Regions from separate parts of the Plantactinospora solaniradicis genome, predicted to be linked through region 2. Evidence: riboswitches for the same ligand, from Rfam matches in the RefSeq annotation. Region 2 holds a riboswitch; the other holds the start of a gene.
The links. A riboswitch is a leader RNA that binds a small molecule or an ion and turns the genes downstream of it on or off. The one in region 2 is predicted to bind S-adenosylmethionine.
Positions count from the first base shown of each region.

Region 1 (10,308 bases), on a different contig from region 2:
GGCGCGGCACATACCTGGGACCTGAAAACAGTGGTGAGGCACTTCGCGCAGAAGTGCGACGACGCGGGAGTACGCGATTCCTACGACATGGCCATCAGCCGGGACGGCATACGTCTCGCACTGAACTGCAACACACGGTTGCGGGTGCTGAATACCTCTGCTCCCACCGGACCAAGGGTCCTGGAGCCGGTATCGCTCGCCGCCTTCAGTCCCGACGGTACGATGCTGGCCGTTTGGGGGTTCGGGCCCGTGTTGTGGGCGGACGCGGCGAATGGCAGACTCCGTCGTCTGGGCGCGCACCAGAACGTGTCGGCGTTGACGATCAGCCCGGATGGGCGGCTCGTCGCCAGTGCCAGCGAGAACGGCAGCCTACACATCTGGCCGATCGACGGCAGCGGCGGCAGGATACCGACGAGACCGCTGGAACAGCCGGGAGCGGTGCGACATCTTGCCTTCAGCCCCGACGGCAACTGGCTGGCCAGCGCTGCCGACGACGGCGTCATTCGATTGTGGAGCGTCGCGGATCCGAGTGAGCCGTTGGTGTTCGACACCGCCACCCCGCCCGCAAACAGCCTTCATTTCAGCCCTGATGGTCGGCGGTTGATCACCACCCACGAAGACGGAACAGTGCGAATTGTCGAATGTCGGGTGTGTGGACCGATCGACGACGTACTGGCAACCGCGAAAGAACGGGTGGCCCGGGAACTCACCCCCGAGGAACGGTATATCTTCCTCAGCAGGCAGTCCGGGGGCGAGCCCAGGTAGTTGCTGTCGGTACCGGGTCGCCAACGGGCTGCCGGGTAGGCAGCGTGAAGCAGCCCGTCAAGCCTTCTCCGTCCGGAGCGATCGAATCGGGAGGGAAGACGTGACTGATCAGCAGACGGTCGACCGGCGGTGGCTACAGGCGGCAGTCGACGTCTCGCGGCTCTGCCCCACCAGCGACACGGCCTACGCGGTGGGCGCGATCGTCGTCGGCCGGGACGGGACGGAGCTGGCTCGCGGGTACTCCCGGGAGACGGGCCCGTCCGTGCACGCCGAACAGCAGGCCCTGGCCAAGCTCGACGGCGCCGCGCTGGGCCTGTCCGGCGCAACCATGTACTCCTCGTTGGAGCCGTGCACCACCCGCCGCTCCTTTCACCGGACATGCACCGAGCTGATCATCGAGGCGCGGATCCGCCGGGTCGTCGTGGCAATGCGGGAGCCGCCGGTCTTCGCCGACTGCGTCGGCATCGAACTCCTCTGGGAGGCCGGCATCGAGGTGACCGTGATGTCGGAGTTCGCCGGGCAGGTCAATGCCATCAACGCTGCCGTCCTGGACACGGGCACCGCGCGGGAGCGCGGGGGCGACGCGCACGCTCACACCGATCGGAGGGTTGTCACCGCCCCGGCCTGCCGCGATGATCACAATTCGTGAACCAGGCCCTCGAACTGACCACGCACTTACTGGTCGCGACCCTGCTGGCGGCCAAACTGGTCGACGTGGTTCTGGGGGCGAAGCTCCGGAGCCGCTTCCTCCAGCAACTCGTCGCCGAACCGGGAGCGCGGGTCCGGTTCTACCGCAACTTCATCCTCAGCTCGTGGATCATGGCGGCCTTCGTTCCGGCGATCGCGTTCGCCAGCGCCGACCTGTCGGCCGCCGACCTTGGCTGGGCCTGGCCCGGCGGGGACGGCCTCGACTACCTGCTGGCGTCATATGTGCTGCTGGTGATCGGCGTCGGTGGCCTACGAGCCCGCAGCCGGATGCGCCGGGGACACACGTTTGCCGCCAGGGCCGGAACGGCCGCGCTGGTGCCGCAGAACGCGCGTGAACGCCGGCTGGCCATCTTGGTTTCGGTCACCGCCGGCATCACCGAGGAGGCGGTCTTCCGCGGCCTGCTCATCGGAGTCGGCACCCAGCTCTACCACCTGCCGCTGGCACTGGTGGCGCTGGCCAGCCTTGCGCTGTTCGTCGCGGCGCACGCCTACCAGGGTCGGCGCGGGATGCTCGGGATCACTCTGGTCGGCAGCCTGTTCACCGCGGTCTACCTGCTCTCGGGCAGCCTGCTGCTGGCGATCGTGGTGCACCTCTGCCAGGACCTGGTGGCGTTGCTGCTGGTTCCGGCCTACCCGACGGTCCCGCAGACCACGATCAGCGCCCGCACCGGTACCGAGACCGAGACCGGTGCCGGGACCGAGGCCGGTGCCGGGACCGAGGCCGGGACCGCCGATGAAGCCGCCGGGAACGCGCAGGACGCTCCTGTCCCGAAGACCGACGCGGTCGCCGCCCAACCGGCGACCGCGCTGCCCGGCGTACGGGCGCCGTTCCCCGGCTGACACTCGTAACGTGCCGAGCCGGGGAACGGAATCCGTCCGGCTCCGCACTATCCGTAGGTGGGGTGCTGCGGCCAGCCGGGCGGGGAGTCCTCCCAGTCCTCCTGGCGGCCGTACGGGGACAGGTCGAGGATGCTGTTGACGAAGACGAGCCGGTCGACGCCGCGTGAGGTGGTGCCGTACGTCCGGTAGACGTCCTCGCCGTCGCGCAGGAACACACTGAGCATGAAGCCCCGACCGGCACCACAGTCGTCAGCGAACGACGTCCCGTGCGACGACACGAACGGCACCGTCCAGCCCATCCGCGCCTTGTACGCCTCGATCTGGGCGAGCGGCATGTTCGACACGGTCATCCAGGTGATCCCGCGCTCGGCCAGCGCGGCCGGTGCCGCCTCGGGAACGTTCCTGGTGAACCAGGTGCAGCCCGGGCAGTAGTGGTCCGGCCCGTTGTCCATGAACTGGTAGACCACCAGCTCCCGCCGGCCTTCGAACAGGTCGAGCAGGGTCCTGGGGCCGGTTGGTGTGTCGAAGACGTACCCGTTGCTGAACTTGACCATCGGGAGGCGGCGACGACGCGCGGCGAGCGCGTCCAGCGCGCGGGTGGCTTCCTTCTCGGCCTTGAGCAGATCCTCTCGGGCCTGCTGCCACTCCTCGGCCGGCACAATCCTCGGTTTCTCCATCCGCCGATGATGCCCCGGGGGACCGACAGAAGTTCCGCGCGCAGGCGCCTGTCCGCCCCGGCAGAGCCGATATTCCAGCCTGACCCAGAAGTCGGTCTCGTCCGCCCGTCACCTCCACCGACCGACGCTCCGCGATAATGTCGGTGCCCCGAGCCAGGATCGTACGGACGGGGTGACGCCGCTGTCCCGTCCCGTCGGTTCGAGGATGTGACACGGGGAGGTCTGGGCGTGGCTGACACTGATGGATGGTCCCTCATGGGCTGGCGATCGTGGTCAGAGCTGGCCGAGGTCCGCGCCCGGCTCGCCGCCGGCGCCGACCCGGACGGGGACGTACGGGGCCGGGGAGGACCATTGCACGCGGCGGCCGAATGGGGCTCCGCCGAGGTGGTCGCCGAACTGGCGAGTCTCGTCGAGGACGTCGACGTGGAATACGCCGGCCGCACCGCCCTGTGGATCGCGGTCCAGGCCGACCGGCCCGAGAACGCCCGCGTACTCCTCGCGGCCGGTGCGGACCCGTGGCGGCCGATGATGGCCGGGTGGTCGCCGGGACGGCTGAGCCTGGCCAGCCGGACCCCCGATCTCTTTCCGGTCCCGTCCGGGGTTCCCGGTCTCTCGCCGGCCGAGTCCGCCGCCGTCACCGACGCCCACCGCCTGCTCGACGCGCTCGGCGACTTCTACTACGAGGGCCTGAGCCTGTGCTGCGTGGCCGGCATCGACGCGGCCGAGGCCGTACGGCGGCTGGAGGCCACGGTCATCGAGACCGACGACGATCCGGAGTCGGTCATGGAGGAACTGTCCGATCGCTCGTCGAACGGGAATGCGCTGTTGACCGTCGGTGTCACCGATGTGCCGGGTGGCTGCGTCGTCAGCCAGCCGTGGGCGTACGGAGCGTCGACACCGGGGGTGTCCAGGCGACTGTCGGCGGGGACGGTCTGCTACGCGATGTACGCCAATCCGAAGAGTGGCAACCAGGGCAGCATCTACCGGAACGGTGTGGTCGAGGACTGGGACCTGCACGCCGGCGGTGGATGGTCCAACTCCGACGAGCCGGCCGACGAGATTCTCCGCACGTACCTGTACCGGCACAAGGCCGTCGCCTACTGCTGTGCGTACGCCGGCCTGAAGCTCGCCGACGCCCGCCCGGTCACCGGGCCGCCCGACCTGTGGGTGGAACTGCCGCCTCGCAACTACTGGTCACAGAGCGACTGACCGGGCGTTGTCCGGTCGGGATTCCGCCTACAGCACCTGGGACAGGAACTGCTGGAGCCGCTCGCTGCGGGGCGCCTCGAAGAGTTCGGCGGGCGGACCGGCCTCGACCACCCGGCCACGGTCCATGAAGACGACCTGGTCCGCGACCTGCCGGGCGAAACCCATCTCGTGGGTGACGACCACCATGGTCATCCCCTGCGACGCCAGATCCGCCATCAGCGACAGCACGCCCTTGACGAGTTCCGGGTCGAGCGCCGACGTCGCCTCGTCGAAGAGCATCACCCGGGGCGACATCGCCAACGCCCGCGCGATGGCCACCCGCTGCTGCTGGCCCCCGGAGAGTCGGCCGGGCCGGACGTCGGCCTTGTGCCGCAGGCCGACCACGTCGAGCTGGTGTAGCGCCAGCTCGGTCGCCTCGTCCCGGGAGAGCTTCCTGAGCTGCCGCAGGGCGAGGGTGACGTTCCGCAGCACCGTCATGTGCGGGAACAGGTTGAACTGCTGGAACACCATGCCGATCCGCTGGCGCAGCGCGTCGGGGTCCTGGTCCAGCACGCTCACCCCGTCGAGCAGGACGTCGCCCTGGTCGGGTTCCAGCAGCCGGTTGATCGTCCGCAGCAGGGTGGACTTCCCCGACCCCGAAGGGCCGATCACGCAGGCGGTCTCGCCGCGTCCGACCTCGAGGTCGATGCCGCGCAGGACCTGGTTGCGCCCGAAGGCCAGGTGTACGTCCCGGGTCGCCACGCTGACCGATTCGTAGCCGGTGCCGGTCAGCGCCGTCCCGACCCCGCTCGACTGGCTACGGTCAGGCATGCGACGCCCCTCTCCCGGTGGCGGGTAGCGCGGTCTCGCCGGCCAGCGCCACCGGATCGTCGGAATCGGAATCGGAGTCCGGGCCGGCGGTCCGCCCGTCCCGTAGCCGCCGGTCGACCCAGTTGACCAGGTGGGTCAGCGGCACCGTGATGGCCAGGTAGAAAATCCCGGCGAGCAGCAGCGCCGACTCGTTGCCGGTGTTCGCGGCGTAGTCCTGGCCGATCCGGAACAGCTCCCGCTGACTGGCGACCAGGCCGAGGAAGTACACCAGGCTGGAGTCCTTGATCAGGGCGATCAGCTGGTTGACCCAGGCCGGCAGGACCCGGCGTACGCCCTGCGGGATGATCACCAGACGCATGGCGGCGCCGTGGGAGAGCCCCAGCGCCCGGGTCGCCTCCAGTTGGCTGGCCTCCACACTCTGGATGCCGGACCGGAAGATCTCCCCGATGTACGCCGCCGCGATCAGCGACAGCGCCAGGATGCCCAACGGGTACGGGTTGGGGCCCCACCAGGCGAGCCCGAGGGGCGCCAACCCGACCCCGATCAGCAGGATGGTGACGGCGGCCGGCAGGCCCCGGAACACGTCCGTGTAGATCCGGGCCGGCCAGCGCAGCCAGCGGGTCCGGGACAGGCCGGCGATGGCCAGGAGCATGCCGAGCAGCGTTCCCAGGATGGCCGAGATGAGGGCCAGCAACAGGGTGTTGCGCAGGCCGACCGTCAGCATCTCGGGCAGTGCCTCGCGCATCGACTCCAGGTCGAAGAACGTTTCCCACAACGTTCTCAGGGTTTCCATCGCCTCGCCTCTGGTCGTCTCGGATCCGTCCGTCGGCAGCCCGCGTCTGCCTTCGCGTCAGAGTCAGCCGGCGGGCGTGGCCGTCGGGGCTGCGGAGGTACCGGCCGGGCCAGCCGAACCGGCCTTGACCGGCGGGTACGCCACGGTGCCGCTACCCGGCTTGAAGGTGTCCGGGATCGGCCGCCCGGGGTAGTACTGGTCCTGGAGCCGGGTCCAGGTGCCGTCCTCGATCACCTGGTCGAGCCCCTTGTCCAGCGCCTCGCGCAGCGCGTCGTTGCCCTTGGCCACCACGAAAGCGGTCGGGGCCGAGCTGAGCTGCTTCTCGACGAGGACGATCTTTCCGGCACTGTCCTGTGCGGACTTCTCGCCGATCTCCGCCGGTGCGATCCAGGCGTCGGCGGTCTTGGCCTTGAGCTGGTTGATCGCGCCGTTGTAGTCCGGCACCCGGACCGGGTCCAGCCCTTCCTTGGTCGCGTAGTCGTCCTGCACGGTGCCCTGCACCACGACCACCCGCTTGCCCTTCAACTCGGCGAAGCTCTTGATCGGCGAGCCGGCCGGTACGTCGAGGCCGAAGTAGCCGAAGTCGTACCCGTTGCCGAAGTCCACGGTCTTCTTCCGGGCCTCGGTGATGGTGATCGACGAACTGCCCGCGTCGAACTTGTGATTGTTGACCTGCGACAGCAGTGCCGAGAAGTCCGTGCCGACGAACTCGACCTTCAGCCCCAACTTGCCGGCGACGGCGGTCATCAGGTCGTTGTCGAATCCGGTGAACTTGCCGTCCTTCAGGTACACGTTCGGCGGGGCGTCGGTCAGGGTGCCGACCCGCAGGGTGCCGGGCTGTAGCAGGTCGTACGGATTCTCGGCCGCATCGCCGGACGAGCCGCCGCCGCAGGCGGCAACGGCACCGAGCAGCGCGAGGGCGGCGACTCCGGAGAGCAGGCGGGCGGAAACAGCGGTGATGCGCATGTGCGGAAACTCCATGAAATGTCCGGCGGCAGGTACGCCGACGGCTGCCACGGTCGGTGGACGGCCACGGGCAGCGACGACGGTGCCGCCGGGAAGGGTGGTTGCGAGAAGCGGCCGGATACCCGCCGACCGGCGGCTGCGGTCAGTCCTGGCCGGGACAGAGCATGGTGCTGGTCCGGCAGAGATCCACATGTCGACGCCACCGATGCCAGGTGACGTGGAGCCGGCTGGACCGCTCGGCACGCGACGTACGCACTACAGGTACCTCCATCGATCCTGGCGGTAGCACCCGCACCCACGGTCGGGGGGTTGCTGCGACGTCAACGAGCCAGGTCTCTCGGTCGCTCTGGATGGCCGGACCCGAGCATAACGACCCCGGCACCGGACACCCAGCTATCCGGCCCCGCCTGTGGCGCGGGCCACGTGGGAGGGGGTGTTACGTGTTAAGAAGGGGCCCTTCTTCTACAGAAAGCGATAAGAAGGGGCCCTTCCTTACACCTCGGCGAGGTCCATGGCGCGGTAGATGCGCTGTTCGGAGATGGGGTAGGGAGTGCCGAGGGCCTGGGCGAAGACGTTGACGCGTAACTCCTCGATCATCCAGCGGATCTGTCGTACGGCGTCGTCGTTGCGGCGGGGTGGGGGGAGGGTGGCGAGCATGTCCCGGTACTCCTGCTGGACCTGTTCGATCCGGGCCTGTTGTTCCCGGTCGCGTTGCGGGTTCTGGGGGAGCCGGTCGAGGCGCCGTTCGATGGCGGTGAGATAGCGGGGCAGGTCGGCCAGCCGGGCGTAGCCGGTCTCGGTGACGAAGCCTCGGTGCACCAGGGCGGAGAGCTGGGCCCGGATGTCGGTGAGCGCGGCGACCAGGGGCAGGCTGTTGGTCCGGGCCAGCCGTTGTTCGACGGTGTAGGCCGTGGCGAGGATCCGACGTACCCGTTCGGCGACCTCGATCGTGGTGTCGACCAGGTCGGCCCGGACCCGGTCCCGGAGCGCGGCGAAGCCGTCGGCGTCCCAGGCCGGGCCGCCCGCGTCGGCGATCAGTTTGTCGACCGCCGCGTCGGCCACGTCGTCGAGCAGGTCCTGCACGTTGCGGTGCGGGTTGCGGCTCAGCGCCAGCTTGGCCTCGTTGGAGAGTCGGCCCTGGAGGAACTTCGCCGGTGCGGCCAGGCCGAGCCGGAGCAGGCGGCGGGTGCCGGCCCACATCTGGTGCCGTTGTTCGGCCTCGGACTCGAAGACCCGTACCGCGACGCTGTCCCCCTCGTCCACCAGCGCCGGGTAGGCGGTGACAAGGTAGCCGGCCCGGTTCTGTTCGATGGAGCGGGGCAGGGTGCCGAGGCTCCACTCCCGTAGGCCCTGCCGTTCCACGTCGGGCGCGGCGGCGGCCACCATCTTGCGTACCTGGGTGGTGAGTTGACGTTGCAGCGCCGGCAGGTCCTTGCCCTCGGCGACGGTCTTCTGCTCGTCGCCGATCACCCGGAAGGTGGGTCGCAGGTGCGCCGGCAGCCGGTCGACGTCCCAGGCGTCCCGGGGGACCGTGACGCCGGTCATCCGGCGCAGTTCCCGGGTCAGCGCGTCGAGCAGCGGCTCCCGGCCGGGCGTGATCGCGGCCAGCGCCGCCCGCGCATAGTCCGGCACCGGGACGAAGTTCCGGCGTACGGCCTTCGGCAGCGACCGGATCAGCGCGATGACCAGCTCTTCGCGCAGCCCCGGTACCTGCCAGTCGAAGTCCTCCGCGGTCACCTGGTTGAGCATCGGCAGCGGGATGTCGATCGTCACGCCGTCGGTCTCGGTGCCCGGCTCGAACCGGTACGTCAGCGGCAGCGCCACCCCGTCCGAGTGCCACTCGTCGGGGTAGTCCGCCGCGTCGATGCCGCCCTTGCCCTGGTTGACCAGCATCTGGCGGTCGAAGGTGAGCAGTTCGGGCTGGTCCCGGCGGGTCCGCTTCCACCAGGCGTCGAAGTGCCGGCCGGAGACGACGTCGGCGGGCAGCCGCTGGTCGTAGAAGGTGAACAGGGTCTCGTCGTCGACCAGGATGTCCCGGCGCCGGGCCCGGTGTTCCAACTCCTCGACCTCGCCCCGCAGTGCCCGGTTGTCGTGGAAGAACCGGTGCGGGGTCTGCCAGTCGCCCTCCACCAGCGCGTGCCGGATGAACAGTTCGCGGGACAGCGCCGGGTCGATCCGGCCGAAGTTGACCTTGCGGCCGGCGACCAGCGGGATGCCGTACAGGGTGACCTTCTCGTACGCCACCACGGCGGCCTGCTTCTTCTCCCAGTGCGGCTCGCTGTAGCTGCGTTTCACCAGGTGCTGGGAGAGCGCCTCGACCCACTCCGGCTCGACCCGCCCGGCGACCCGGCCCCACAGCCGGGACGTCTCGACCAGTTCGGCCGCCATCACCCAGCGCGGCGGCCGGCGGAACAGTGCCGAACCGGGGAAGAGGCCGAAGCGGGCACCCCGGGCGCCGAGATACTCGTTCTTCTGGGCGTCCTTCAGGCCGACGTGCGAGAGCAGCCCGGCGAGAAGGGACTGGTGGATCCGATCCGTGTCGATATCGTTCGCCGGCTGGTCGGTGCCGCCCTCCGCGCTGTCGTCCGCCGGCCGTTGGCTGCCGCCGCGCCGGCCGTCGTCCGTTCGTTGGTCGGTGCCGGTGGGCCTGCCGTCCGTCGGCCGGGCGGCCATGCTGCGTAGTACCTGCCGGAGCTGGCTGTTGATGTCCTGCCACTCCCGCACCCGCAGGTAGTTGAGGTACTCGGCCTTGCACATCCGGCGGAACGCGCTGGACGACAACTCCTTCTGCTGGTCCTTGAGGTACCGCCACAGGTTGAGCAGCGCCGCGAAGTCCGACTCCTTGTCGGTGAACCGGGCGTGTGCCTGGTCGGCCTGCGCCTGCTTGTCGGCGGGCCGCTCCCGGGGATCCTGGATGGACAACGCGGCGGCGATCACCATCACCTCGGCGGCGCAGCCGTTCCGCTCGCCCTCCAGCACCATCCGGGCCAGCCGGGGATCCACCGGAAGCTGGGCCAGCCGACGGCCCAGCGGAGTCAGCCGACGGACGGGTTCGTTCCCGGTCGCCGCCTCCAGCGCGCCCAACTCCTGCAACAGGGCAACCCCGTCGGCGATGTTGCGCCGGTCCGGCGGGTCGATGAACGGGAACGCGGCGATGTCGCCGAGCCCGATGGCCGTCATCTGGAGGATGACCGAGGCGAGGTTGGTACGGAGGATCTCCGGGTCGGTGAACTCGGGGCGGCCGAGGAAGTCCGGTTCGTCGTACAGCCGGATACAGATCCCGTCCGAGGTACGCCCGCAGCGTCCCTTCCGCTGGTTCGCCGACGCCTGCGAGACCGCCTCGATCGGCAGCCGCTGCACCTTCAGCCGGTGGCTGTACCGGGATATCCGGGCGGTACCGGGGTCGACGACGTACTTGATTCCGGGAACCGTCAGCGAGGTCTCGGCGACGTTGGTGGCCAGTACCACCCGGCGGGCCTGGTGTGCCTGGAACACCCGGTGCTGTTCGGCGGTCGAGAGCCGGGCGTAGAGCGGCAGGAT
Region 1 covers NZ_JBHSPR010000044.1:39,599-49,906, reverse strand. The annotation lists gene ACFP2T_RS35630 (nSTAND1 domain-containing NTPase) at 1-765, shown strand, start outside; gene ACFP2T_RS35625 (cytidine/deoxycytidylate deaminase family protein) at 866-1,414, shown strand; gene ACFP2T_RS35620 (CPBP family intramembrane glutamic endopeptidase) at 1,411-2,313, shown strand; gene ACFP2T_RS35615 (DUF899 domain-containing protein) at 2,361-2,990, opposite strand; gene ACFP2T_RS35610 (ankyrin repeat domain-containing protein) at 3,219-4,199, shown strand; gene ACFP2T_RS35605 (amino acid ABC transporter ATP-binding protein) at 4,227-5,009, opposite strand; gene ACFP2T_RS35600 (amino acid ABC transporter permease) at 5,002-5,802, opposite strand; gene ACFP2T_RS35595 (ABC transporter substrate-binding protein) at 5,866-6,768, opposite strand; SAM riboswitch class I at 7,033-7,125, opposite strand; gene hrpA (ATP-dependent RNA helicase HrpA) at 7,261-10,308, opposite strand, start outside.
Region 1: it holds a riboswitch for S-adenosylmethionine, as region 2 does, so the genes downstream of both, ACFP2T_RS35595 (ABC transporter substrate-binding protein) here and thrC (threonine synthase) in region 2, are expected to answer to the same signal.

Region 2 (10,308 bases):
CGGCGAGCGCCGGGTGCGCCCCCATCGCGGCGGCGAAGGCGTCGCCGGGCGCGCTCCGACCGGCGGCCGGGTCCATGGTGGCCGTCTCGCCGATCATCCGCTTGCGGCCCCGCTCCCGGAGGAATCGGACCGCGTACTCGTAGAGGGCCCGGCCGACGCCGCGACGCCGGTGGTCGGGATGCACCATGAGGACGACCTGGGCGTTCTCCCGGTTTTCCACCTGGGGCAGGGTGACCGCCAGATGGCCGACCGGTACGCCGTCGAGATAGGCCAACGCGTGCCGCTCCTCGTCGCCCGGCCACGGGTGCCTCAGGGCGCCGAAGAAGCGCTGCCGCGACAACGGTGGCATGTCCGGCTGCTCGGCCGCCCGGCTGGCGGCCTCGATCTCGTACGCCCGCTCTGCGGCGGCTTCCCCGTCCGCGTCGGCGGTGTCGAACGGGATGACGGCGATGTCCATGCCGTCGAGAGTGCCGGTCAGACCGGGCGAGCGCGACCGATTATCGCCAGCGCCGTTACCCCGATGGACGAACCGTCGTTGAGCCCATAGGCCGACGGGCGTCGGGCCGCTCGGGGAAGTTTGGTCGGGAGGACGCCCGCACAACGCCTCCGGCGCTGGGTCGTAAGAGCTTAAAAAGTCTACGGCGGTGCGTCCTCCCGCACGGAGCATCTTGCGTCCTGCAGATGCAGTCGTCAAGTCCCCTTCCGCGTGTTTTCGTCACCGATGGCAAATCCCCAGCTACAGGCCGCATTCGTACCACGGGTGTGGACCTTGATCCGCAACATGCACGCCGGGTGCGCACGCGGCTGTGCCCGGTCACCGTCGGCTCCGGACGGTGGCCGGGACGTCACGTTCCAGGGTTGGGGAATCCGGCGGAAGTGGCCGGCTCAGCCGAGCAGTCCGGCGTCGCGGACCGCCCGCAACGACGGCTTGACCCGGTACGTCGGGCCCACCTGGGCCGCCACCGCATCGAGAGTCTTGAGTCCCTCGCCGGTGTTGTAGACGACCGTCTCGGCGTCCGGGTCCAGCCGACCGCTCGCCACCAGCTTGCCCAGCACGGCCACGGTGACTCCGCCGGCCGTCTCGGCGAACACTCCGGTGGTCCGGGCCAACTGTCGGATCCCCGACCGGATCTCCTCGTCGTCGGCGTACTCCATCCAGCCGCCGGTCCGGCGTACCGCCTCCAGGGCGTACAGGCCGGCGGCCGGGTCACCGATGTTGAGCGACTTCGCGATACCGGTCGGCCGGACCGGGGTGATCACGTCGGTGCCGGCGTGCAGCGCCGTGGCGATCGGGTTGCAGCCCGCCGACTGGGCGCCGAAGACCTTCCAGCCGTTGGCCGGGGCCTCGACCAGGCCGATCTCGACCAGCTCGCTGAACGCCTTGTCGATCTTGGTGAGCAGCTCACCGCTGGCCATCGGGATGACCACCTGCTCCGGGATCCGCCAACCCAACTGCTCGGCGACCTCGTACCCGAGGGTCTTGGAACCCTCGGCGTAGTACGGCCGGACGTTGACGTTGACGAACGCGGTGTCCTCGAACTCGTCGGTCTCCACCAGTTCGCCGCAGAGCCGGTTCACGTCGTCGTACGAGCCGTCGATCGCGACCACGTCCCCGCCGTAAACGGCGGTGGCGACCACCTTGCCCGGCTCCAGGTCGCCGGGAATGAAGACGATCGACGGCACACCGGCCCGGGCCGCGTGTGCGGCGACCGAGTTCGCCAGGTTGCCGGTCGAGGCGCAGGCGAACCGGGTGAAGCCGAGCCCCCGCGCGGCGGTCAGCGCCACCGAGACGACCCGGTCCTTGAACGAGTGGGTCGGGTTGGCGCTGTCGTCCTTGACCCAGAGCGGCGCCCGGATGCCCAGCTCGGCGGCGAGGCCGGCGGCCGGGACCAGCGGGGTGAGGCCGGGGTTGAGTGTGACCCGGGCGGCCGGGTCCTGGCCGGTCGGCAGCAGGGCGGCGTACCGCCACAGGTTCTGTGGACCGGCCTCGATGTCGGCCCGGGTGACCCGGGCCAGTGCCTCGGTGTCGTAGCCGACCTCCAGGGGGCCGAAACACTCGAAACAGGCGTGCTGGGCAACGAGGGGGTACTCGGATCCGCAGCCGCGACAGACCAGGGCACGGGCGGGGCTCGGGATGACCTCGGTCGTCTGGGTGGGGCTCGCGTCGATGATCGACGTCATGGCGATGGCCGTCCTCTCATCTTTCCCGGACCGCACGGCGCGGCGGGGACGGATTTGGCACCTGCTCCGCGGTGGAGTGGTTGCCGGGGCGTCATCGGGCCGTATCCCTCAGCCCCTCTGGATGAGGTATTAAGTTGTCCGGACAGTCTACGGTCCCGGCCGTCCCGCTGTCCCGGGCACCGGCCCGCTGTGACCAATATCCCGACCGGCACCGGGTGCGGGTGCGGACGCGGGTGCGGGTGCGGGTACGCACGACGGAACGGTCCGGCGCTGGTACGACACGGCCGCGACGGCGAGCGCCCAGCCGTACCCGGCGAACGCCGTCGGGGCCGCCACGCCGAGCAGCCCCCGACCGCCGTCCCAGCGCCAGTCGAGCACGCCGGCGGCGATCAGGACCAGTGCGCCGGTGCCGTACAGGGCGAGGGTCGGTGCGACCAGCCAGACCGGGGTGAGCGGCAGGAGGCGGGGCACCCGTCGACCCGCCAGCCACAGCGTCCAGCGTGGGAAGACCATCCCCCACGGCTGGACCAGACCGGACAGCAGGAAGACGGCGAGTCCGAGACCGGCCCAGAAGGCCACGGCCGCAGACCACGGTGGCCGGTAACCGTCCGGTTCGATCCCGGGTACGCCGAACGCGCCGAGCGTGTGCAGCACGGCGTACGGCAGCAGCGTGGCACAACCGGCGTAGGCGAACCGGCGTACCACGGGCGGCGCCGGGTGCGGCGCCGGATGCCGCCGGTCCGGCCGCCCCGGTGGATGGTTCCGGCCGCATCGGACGCACCCGCCGGACGTACGGCGGCGCCACGAGATCGCGGTGGCGACGAAGAGCGCCGCGACGCCGGCCAGCCCCAGCCGCTGGGCGAACGGCAGCCAGTCGGCATTGCCGTGGCGGTCCTGGACGGCACCGGTCAGGAACAGCTCGATCAGGTTGAGCAGCACCATCGCGCTGCCCGCCAGGGCCAGCCCGGTCACCGCCCAGACCCCGGTGGAGACCAGGCCGGGTGGGATCCGCCGTCCCCACGGTCGTACCGTAGCGGCCGCCATCGCCGATCCGGCGAGCAGGAGCCCCGCACCCGGCGCGGCAAGGTCCGGCAGGCCGACCAGGGAACGCCGCCCGGTCAGCACGGCCACCAGCAGCAGGCCGCCGTACCCGGCCGCGAGACCGCTCGCCGCATAACCCATCCAGTACGGCCAGCGCCGCCACCATGTCATCCCGTCACCCTCGCCGTCGGGGCGGAACGACACCTCCCCTGCCGGAGGGAGCCGCCTCCCCGCTGAAGGGGAGGCGGCGGGGTCCGGCGTCCGGGCCAGGGTAGTTGACCTAGGCTAACGATCACACTGGCACGGACCGGATCGCCGACGACACCGCGCCGATCCCGGCGCTCGGAGATCACTTGCCGGTGCAGCAGACGGGAGCACGACGTTGCAGGACGCGATGCAGGCCGGAACCGTCCGGATCACCGGGGCGGGCGGGGACGAGATCGAGGCGTACCTCGCCCAGCCGCTGGGGTCGGAGCCGCGCGGTGGGGTGGTGGTGATCCACCACATGCCCGGTTACGACGAGGCGACCAAGGAGATCACCCGGCGACTGGCCAGGTACGGGTACGCGGCCATCTGTCCCAACCTCTACAGCCGGGAGGCGCCGGGCGCCAGCCCCGACGACGCGGCGGCCACGGCGCGGGCCGCCGGCGGCGTACCCGATGACCGGCTCGTCGGCGACGTCGGCGGCGCGGCCGACCACCTGCGCGGGCTGCCCGCCTCGAACGGCAAGGTCGGGGTGATCGGGTACTGCTCCGGTGGGCGGCAGGCGTTCCTGGCGGCCTGCCGGCTGCCGCTGGACGCCGCCGTCGACTGCTACGGCGCGTTCGTCGTCGGCAACCCGCCCGAGGGCTCCCCGCTGGCCGTGACGCCGCTGCTCGACCAGGCGGGCACGCTCTCCTGCCCGCTGCTCGGCATGTTCGGCGCGGACGACCAGTACCCCTCGCCCGCCCAGGTGGAGGAGTTGGCCCAGGAGCTGACCCGGCTGGGCAAGCCGCACGAGTTCCACACCTACCCCGACGCCGGACACGGGTTCTTCGCCGTGGACCGGCCCAGCTACCGGCCGGTCGCCGCGACCGAGGGCTGGCAGCGGGTCCGCGAGTTCTTCGACCGGCAACTCGGCGCCTGAGGAGGTCGACATGTGCACGTACGTCACCGTGCGGCGTGAGGTCGAGGGGAGCGGAAAGGGCGCCGGCGGCTGGTTTCCGGTCAGCGACGCGACCGTCTACGTGGACCACCCGACGCACGCCCCGTACGCCCACACCCTCAACATCGACTTTCTGAACCCGGCCGCCGGGCCGGCGGCCCGGGTCGCGGTCGAGCTGACCGAGGAGTCGGCGCTCGCGCTGGTCGAGGCGATCCACGCGGCACTCGCCGCCGCCCCGGCCGGAATGGCCAGCCGCGACCAGAAAGTCTGACCCGGGTACGCAGCCGGTCTCCCGGAACGCTCAGCCGCTGCTCTCGGCGGCCCGGTCGAGGCGGGCGAGGTCGTCGTCAGACAACTCCAGCCTGCCGGCGGCCAGGTTGGCGATCAGGTGGTCCGGATTGCCGGTCCCCGGGATGGCCAGTACGTGCGGGCCCTGTCGCAGCGTCCAGGCGAGTCGGACCTGCGCGACGGTCGCCCCGTGGGCAGTGGCGATGGCGCGGATCTCGTCGCTCTCCTCCCCGCTCGGCCCCGCCTCCCGCCCGGACCCGGCGATCGCGAAGAACGGTACGAAGGCGATCCCCTCGGCGCCGCAGGCCCGCAGGAGGTCGTCGGTGCCGCGCCGGTAGTTGACGCCGTACGGGTTCTGCACGCAGACCACCGGCGCGATGGCCCGGGCCTCGGCGAGGTGTCCGGGCCGGACGTTCGAGATGCCCAGATGCCGGATCAGGCCGGCGTCACGCAGCTGCGCCAGCACCCCGAACCGCTCGGCGATCGGGTCGGGCCCGTGGACCCGCAGGTTCACCAGGTCGAGATGGTCCCGGCCGAGCTGGCGGAGGTTCTCCTCGACCTGGCCGCGCAACTGCTCCGGCCTGGCCAGGGGCAGCCAGGCACCCGACGGATCGCGGCCCGGCCCGACCTTGGTGGCGATGACCAGGTCGTCCGGGTACGGAGCCAGTGCCCGGTTGATCAGCTCGTTGGCGGACCGCAGGGAAGAGAAGTAGAACGCGGCGGTGTCGATGTGGTTCACCCCGTGCTCGACGGCGAGCCTGAGCACCCTGACGGCCCGGTCCCGGTCGCTCGGGCTGCCGTCGGCGTTGTGGGTCAGCCGCATCGCGCCGAATCCGAGCCGGTTGACCGGCATGTCGCCGAGCGTCCAGGTGCCGGCGGAAGCCGCGCTGACCGTCCCCGAATCCGTCACTGGCAAACGCCTCCCTGCTGGACTGCTGACCGATCCGCCGCCGTCGGTGTCGACGTGCGGCGGTGTCTCCGAGAACCACGAACGGTTCATCATGCAGTGATGGTGCTACCCGACGGGCATCGGCTCACCTCGCCGACCGGCCGCGTCCCTCCGCGAATCTGCGAGGGATTCAAGGTCGCCGTCGTCATCGTTAGGGTGGGCGCATGGGAGACACGGCCAACCTGTGGGACCTCGAGGCGGATCCGGCCACCTTGGACGCCCTCGAGAACGCCTGGAAATCTCAGGTCAAGCAGCTTTCCTGGGCGGCGGAGACGATCAGCGGCGCGGCCAACCAGGTGATCGGCTCGGAGTCGTGGACGGGCGAGACGGCCGATCGCTACGACCAGCACCGGCGGAAGCTCGTCGTCGACCTCGACAACTGCGCCGAACTGGCCGGCAAGGTCGCCCGGGCACTCGGCGAATGCGCCCAGGTGCTGCGGCACAACCAGGAGATGCTGACCGCCGAGCGGCAGAAGCTCGCGAAGATCAAGTCGAGCGAGGCCGGCGGGAAGCTCACCTTCCATCCAGCGGACGAGCAGGAGACGAAGCTGGTCAACGACGCGATCCAACTGGCCAACGACATTCGCGCCCGGGTCGACCGGGAGTTGAACCCCCAGGCGGCGACCTTCAACTCGGCCCTGGGTCAGCTGCGCGGTTGGGAGAACACCTGGTCGGCCCGGAACCTGCGGATGCTGAACTACAACATCCAGCAGGGTGGTGGCGGCAACAGCCCATGGCCGTGGAACAAGGATGTCGGCACCGATCAGGGTGACTTCGGCACGCTGGCACAGCGCATGATCGACGGCAAGGTCGACGTCGCCACGCTGCAGGAGGTCTTCGAGGACGGTGCGACCAAGCTGGAGGAGGAGCTCAACAAGCGAGCCGCCCCCGGCGAGAAATGGGAGGTCCATTTCGGCCCCGCCTCGAAGGAGTGGCAGGCCGACGACGGGTTCCCGGTCATCCGGGGAAGGGAAGACTTCGGCAATGCCGTCGTCGTACGCACCGGCAACGGCGTGTCGACCGGTTTCGTCTCAGTTCCGATGCTCAGCCCGGGCGACGAGGACCGCTCCGCGACCAAGGTGGAGATCAGGCTCGACTAGCTCCTACCAGTTCGACAGGGTCAGGTCGACGACCTGCCCGTCGTGATCGGACGGCGTCCGGTCCCAGCGGGTGGCCTCGCTCGCGCCGACACCGCGCGGCAGCACATGGTCGATCCTGCGATTGCTGGCCGAGGTGCCACCCCGACCGTCGTGGATGTCCCCGGCGTTGACGTCGAAGCCCTGCCGGCCGAAGTCACGGATGGCCTGAGCGGAGGGACTGTTGCCGGTCGACAGGGCGTTGAAGTCCCCGGCGACCACCGTGTTGCCCAGGTTCTGGTCCCCGGCCATCGTGCGCAACTCGGTGATCTGCTTGGCCTGGTCCTGCGCGTGCCCGTCGTCCGCCACGCTCAGGTGGGTACTGAACAGGTCGACCCGGTTGCGGTTCGTCTTCAGCAGTTTGTCGGCCGCCTCGGCATCGGTCGTCCGGTACAGCGCCAAGGCGAGTTCCAGCCGCTCGGCGTCCGAGTCCACCGTGGCGGCGAACGCCTTCAGCACGCCACCCATCGTCGAGCTCGCCTGCTGCTGGGCGCCCAGGCAGGCCGCACCGGCGCTCGTGTTGCCGAACGGGGTCGCCACGGGAAGGCGCCCCTGTCGTACCGAGGTCGCGGGCGACGGCGCGTTCGAAAAGCCCTGCACGCCCGCATCGAGCGCGCTCTGGGCGCGTCGTACCTCGGTGCCGAGCTTCCGCACCTCGTTGAAGTCGACCCTGCTCGTCGTCACGCCGCCGATCCTAGTTCCGGCGCGACCGTGATCGATACGTCGACTCAGGAGACGACGTCCTTGCGGGTGAAGCGCCAGAAGGCGAGGCTCCAGAAGACGGTGGCGTAGCAGATCGCCGAGATGCAGCCCTTGACGATGTCGTCGGTCTGTACCGGGGTCGACAGCAGGCCCAGCCAGGCCTGGCTGTAGTGCGTCGGCAGGAAGTCCCGGAGCACCCCGAGCGCGGTGATCTGGTCGAGGATGCTGGACAGGATCCAGAGCAGCACCGCGCCACCGACCGCGCCCAGCGCCGCGTCCGTGGTCACCGACAGCAGGAACGCCAGCCCGGCCACCACCAGCAGTACGACCGCCAGGTAGCCGAGGATGCCGAGCAGCCGTAGCAGACCCTCCCCGGCCGGGATCTGTGCCGCCACCGTGCTGCTCAGCGGCTCCCAGCCGTACCGGAGGGTGCCGGCGAGCATGGCGGTGCCGGCGAGCAGCAGCAGGGCCAGCAGCGAGTACGCCAGCGCGACCACCAGCTTCACCGTCAGCAGCCGGGCCCGGGGCACCGGGACGGCCAGCAGGTAGCGCAGGCTTCCCCAGCTCGCCTCGCTCGCGACCGTGTCGCCGCAGAACAGTGCCACCACCACGACCAGCAGGAACGACGACGAGACGAGCAGCGAGAAGAGGGTGAAGTTGAGCCCGCCGGTGGTGGCCATCTCGATGAGGCTGCCGAACTCGCCCCCGCCGTTGTCGTCGTCCCCGGAGCCCTCGAACTGGAAGGCGACGAGGATGACCAGCGGCAACAGCACCATGAACCCGAGCGCGAGCTGGGTACGCCGCCGCGAGGCCTGCCGGCGCCACTCGGCGGCGATCGCGAGCGTGGCTCCGGGCCGATAGCCGGCGGCGGCGCCCGCCGCGTCCGGCGTACCGACGGTCCCGGTCTCGATCGTCGACATCAGCGGTCCCCGCTTCCCCGAGAGTTCTCCCCGACCAGGGCGAGGAAGGCGTCCTCCAGACGGCGCCGGGGCACCACCCGGTCCACCCCGACCCCGGCCCGAACCAGCTCGGCCACCACCTCGCTCCGGGCGGTGCCGTTGGTGTCCACCACCAGGCCGCCGCCCGAGTCCGGCAGCACCCGTACCCCTTCGAGCCGGTCGAGTACCGCCCGCGCGGCGGCATCGTCGGAGACGTCGAACTGGGTGCTCGGGGACTCGCCGACGATCTCGTCCACCCGGCCGGACGCCACGATCGTCCCCCGGTGTACGACGACCGCGTGCGTACAGGTCTGCTCCACCTCGGCCAGCAGGTGGCTGGAGACCAGCACGGCCCGGCCGTCGGTCGCGTACCGGCGCAGTACGCGGCGCATCTCGGCGATCTGCGGCGGGTCGAGCCCGTCGGTCGGCTCGTCCAGCACCAGCAGCTCCGGCAGGCCGAGCATGGCCTGCGCGATCGCCAGCCGCTGCCGCATACCGTGGCTGTACTTGCGGGTCTTCCGGTGCACCGAGTCGCCGAGCCCGGCGATCTCCAGCGCCTCGTCGAAGTGCGCGTCCGCCCAGGGCCGACCCGTGGCCCGCCAGTACGCCCGCAGGTTCGCAAGGCCGCTCAGGTGCGGCAGGAAGCCCGGTCCCTCGACCAGGGAACCGATCCGGGAGAGCACCGGGGAGCCGGGGACCAGCCGGTGGCCGAAGACGTGGATCTCGCCGGCCGTCGGCTGGGTCAGCCCCATCAGCACCCGGAGGGTGGTGGTCTTGCCGGCGCCGTTCGGCCCCAGCAGGCCGACCACCTGACCCCGGTGCACCTCGAAGTCGATCCGGGACACCGCGACGAAGCCGTCGGCGTACTCCTTGCGTAGTTCGCGGACCACCAGCGGGGTGTCGGCGTACTCGGCGACGATCGAGGTGTCGTGCCGGCGGTGCCGGCGGCGAACCACGGTGACGACCACGACGAGCCCGAGCACGATGGCGGCGATCAGGCCGACGAGGGTCCAGCGCCAGACCACCGCCGGGGTGGCGATCGGCGCACCGTCGACCGTCGGCAGCGACACCTCGGCGCCGGTCAGGGCACCGCCGGCGGCGCCCGGAGCGGCGGGCGCACCGGCCGCCGCCCCGGCGAGCGCGACGGTGTAGGTGACCGGCTCGGCCGGGGTGGCGTACGCCTGGTCGGAGCTGGCGACCACGACCCGGAGCCGGTGTCCGGCCTCGATCCGGCGCACGATCGCCGGCAGGGTGACTCGGACCGGCTGGGCCGCCGCGATGTCGGCGGGCAGGCCGGTCAGCCGTACCGGGGCGACCAGGCCGTTGGAGAGCGCGGCCGGACCGTTCGGGTCGACGTCGTAGAGCTTCACGAAGAGCACCGCCTCGCCGGTCGGCGATGCGGCCCGGATGGAGACGCTCGGCGAGCCGACCACGTCGACCGCGTGGTCCAGCGGTGCGGACTCGAACCGGGCGTGCTGGCCCGGCAGGTCACCCGCCACGCCGTCGAGCAGCGAGGAGAACCCGCCGGCGAACGGCAGCGCCGAGATCGCCGCCGGGTTGCCGTTCGGCGGGTTCGCGATCCGCTGCTGCGGACCGGCGACCCCGATCGTGCTGGTGGCGGCGCCGTCGACGCCGGGATAGTCGGCGACGGAGAACCCGGTGGCGACCAGGCCACGGTCCAGCGCGTCGAAGCCGGCGATCCGGGACCAGGTGAAGCTGGCCGACGGCGCGTCGCCGGCACCCTTGACGTAGTGGTCGAGCCACTGGGCCATCAGGAAGCGCAGCCGGTCCTGGTCGGTCTGCGGGCCCTCGCCGCCGTCGTGTCCTCCGGTGAACCAGGCGACCCGGACCGGAGTGCCGGCCGCCGCGATGCCCCGGGCGTTGGCGTCGGCCTCGGCGAGTGGGAAGAGGGTGTCGGCCGCACCCTGG
Region 2 covers NZ_JBHSPR010000001.1:826,215-836,522, forward strand. The annotation lists gene ACFP2T_RS03820 (GNAT family N-acetyltransferase) at 1-457, opposite strand, end outside; gene thrC (threonine synthase) at 886-2,181, opposite strand; SAM riboswitch class I at 2,195-2,309, opposite strand; gene ACFP2T_RS03830 (hypothetical protein) at 2,329-3,393, opposite strand; gene ACFP2T_RS03835 (dienelactone hydrolase family protein) at 3,605-4,348, shown strand; gene ACFP2T_RS03840 (DUF6295 family protein) at 4,359-4,637, shown strand; gene ACFP2T_RS03845 (oxidoreductase) at 4,668-5,564, opposite strand; gene ACFP2T_RS03850 (hypothetical protein) at 5,768-6,703, shown strand; gene ACFP2T_RS03855 (endonuclease/exonuclease/phosphatase family protein) at 6,707-7,423, opposite strand; gene ACFP2T_RS03860 (ABC transporter permease) at 7,468-8,361, opposite strand; gene ACFP2T_RS03865 (alpha/beta fold hydrolase) at 8,361-10,308, opposite strand, start outside.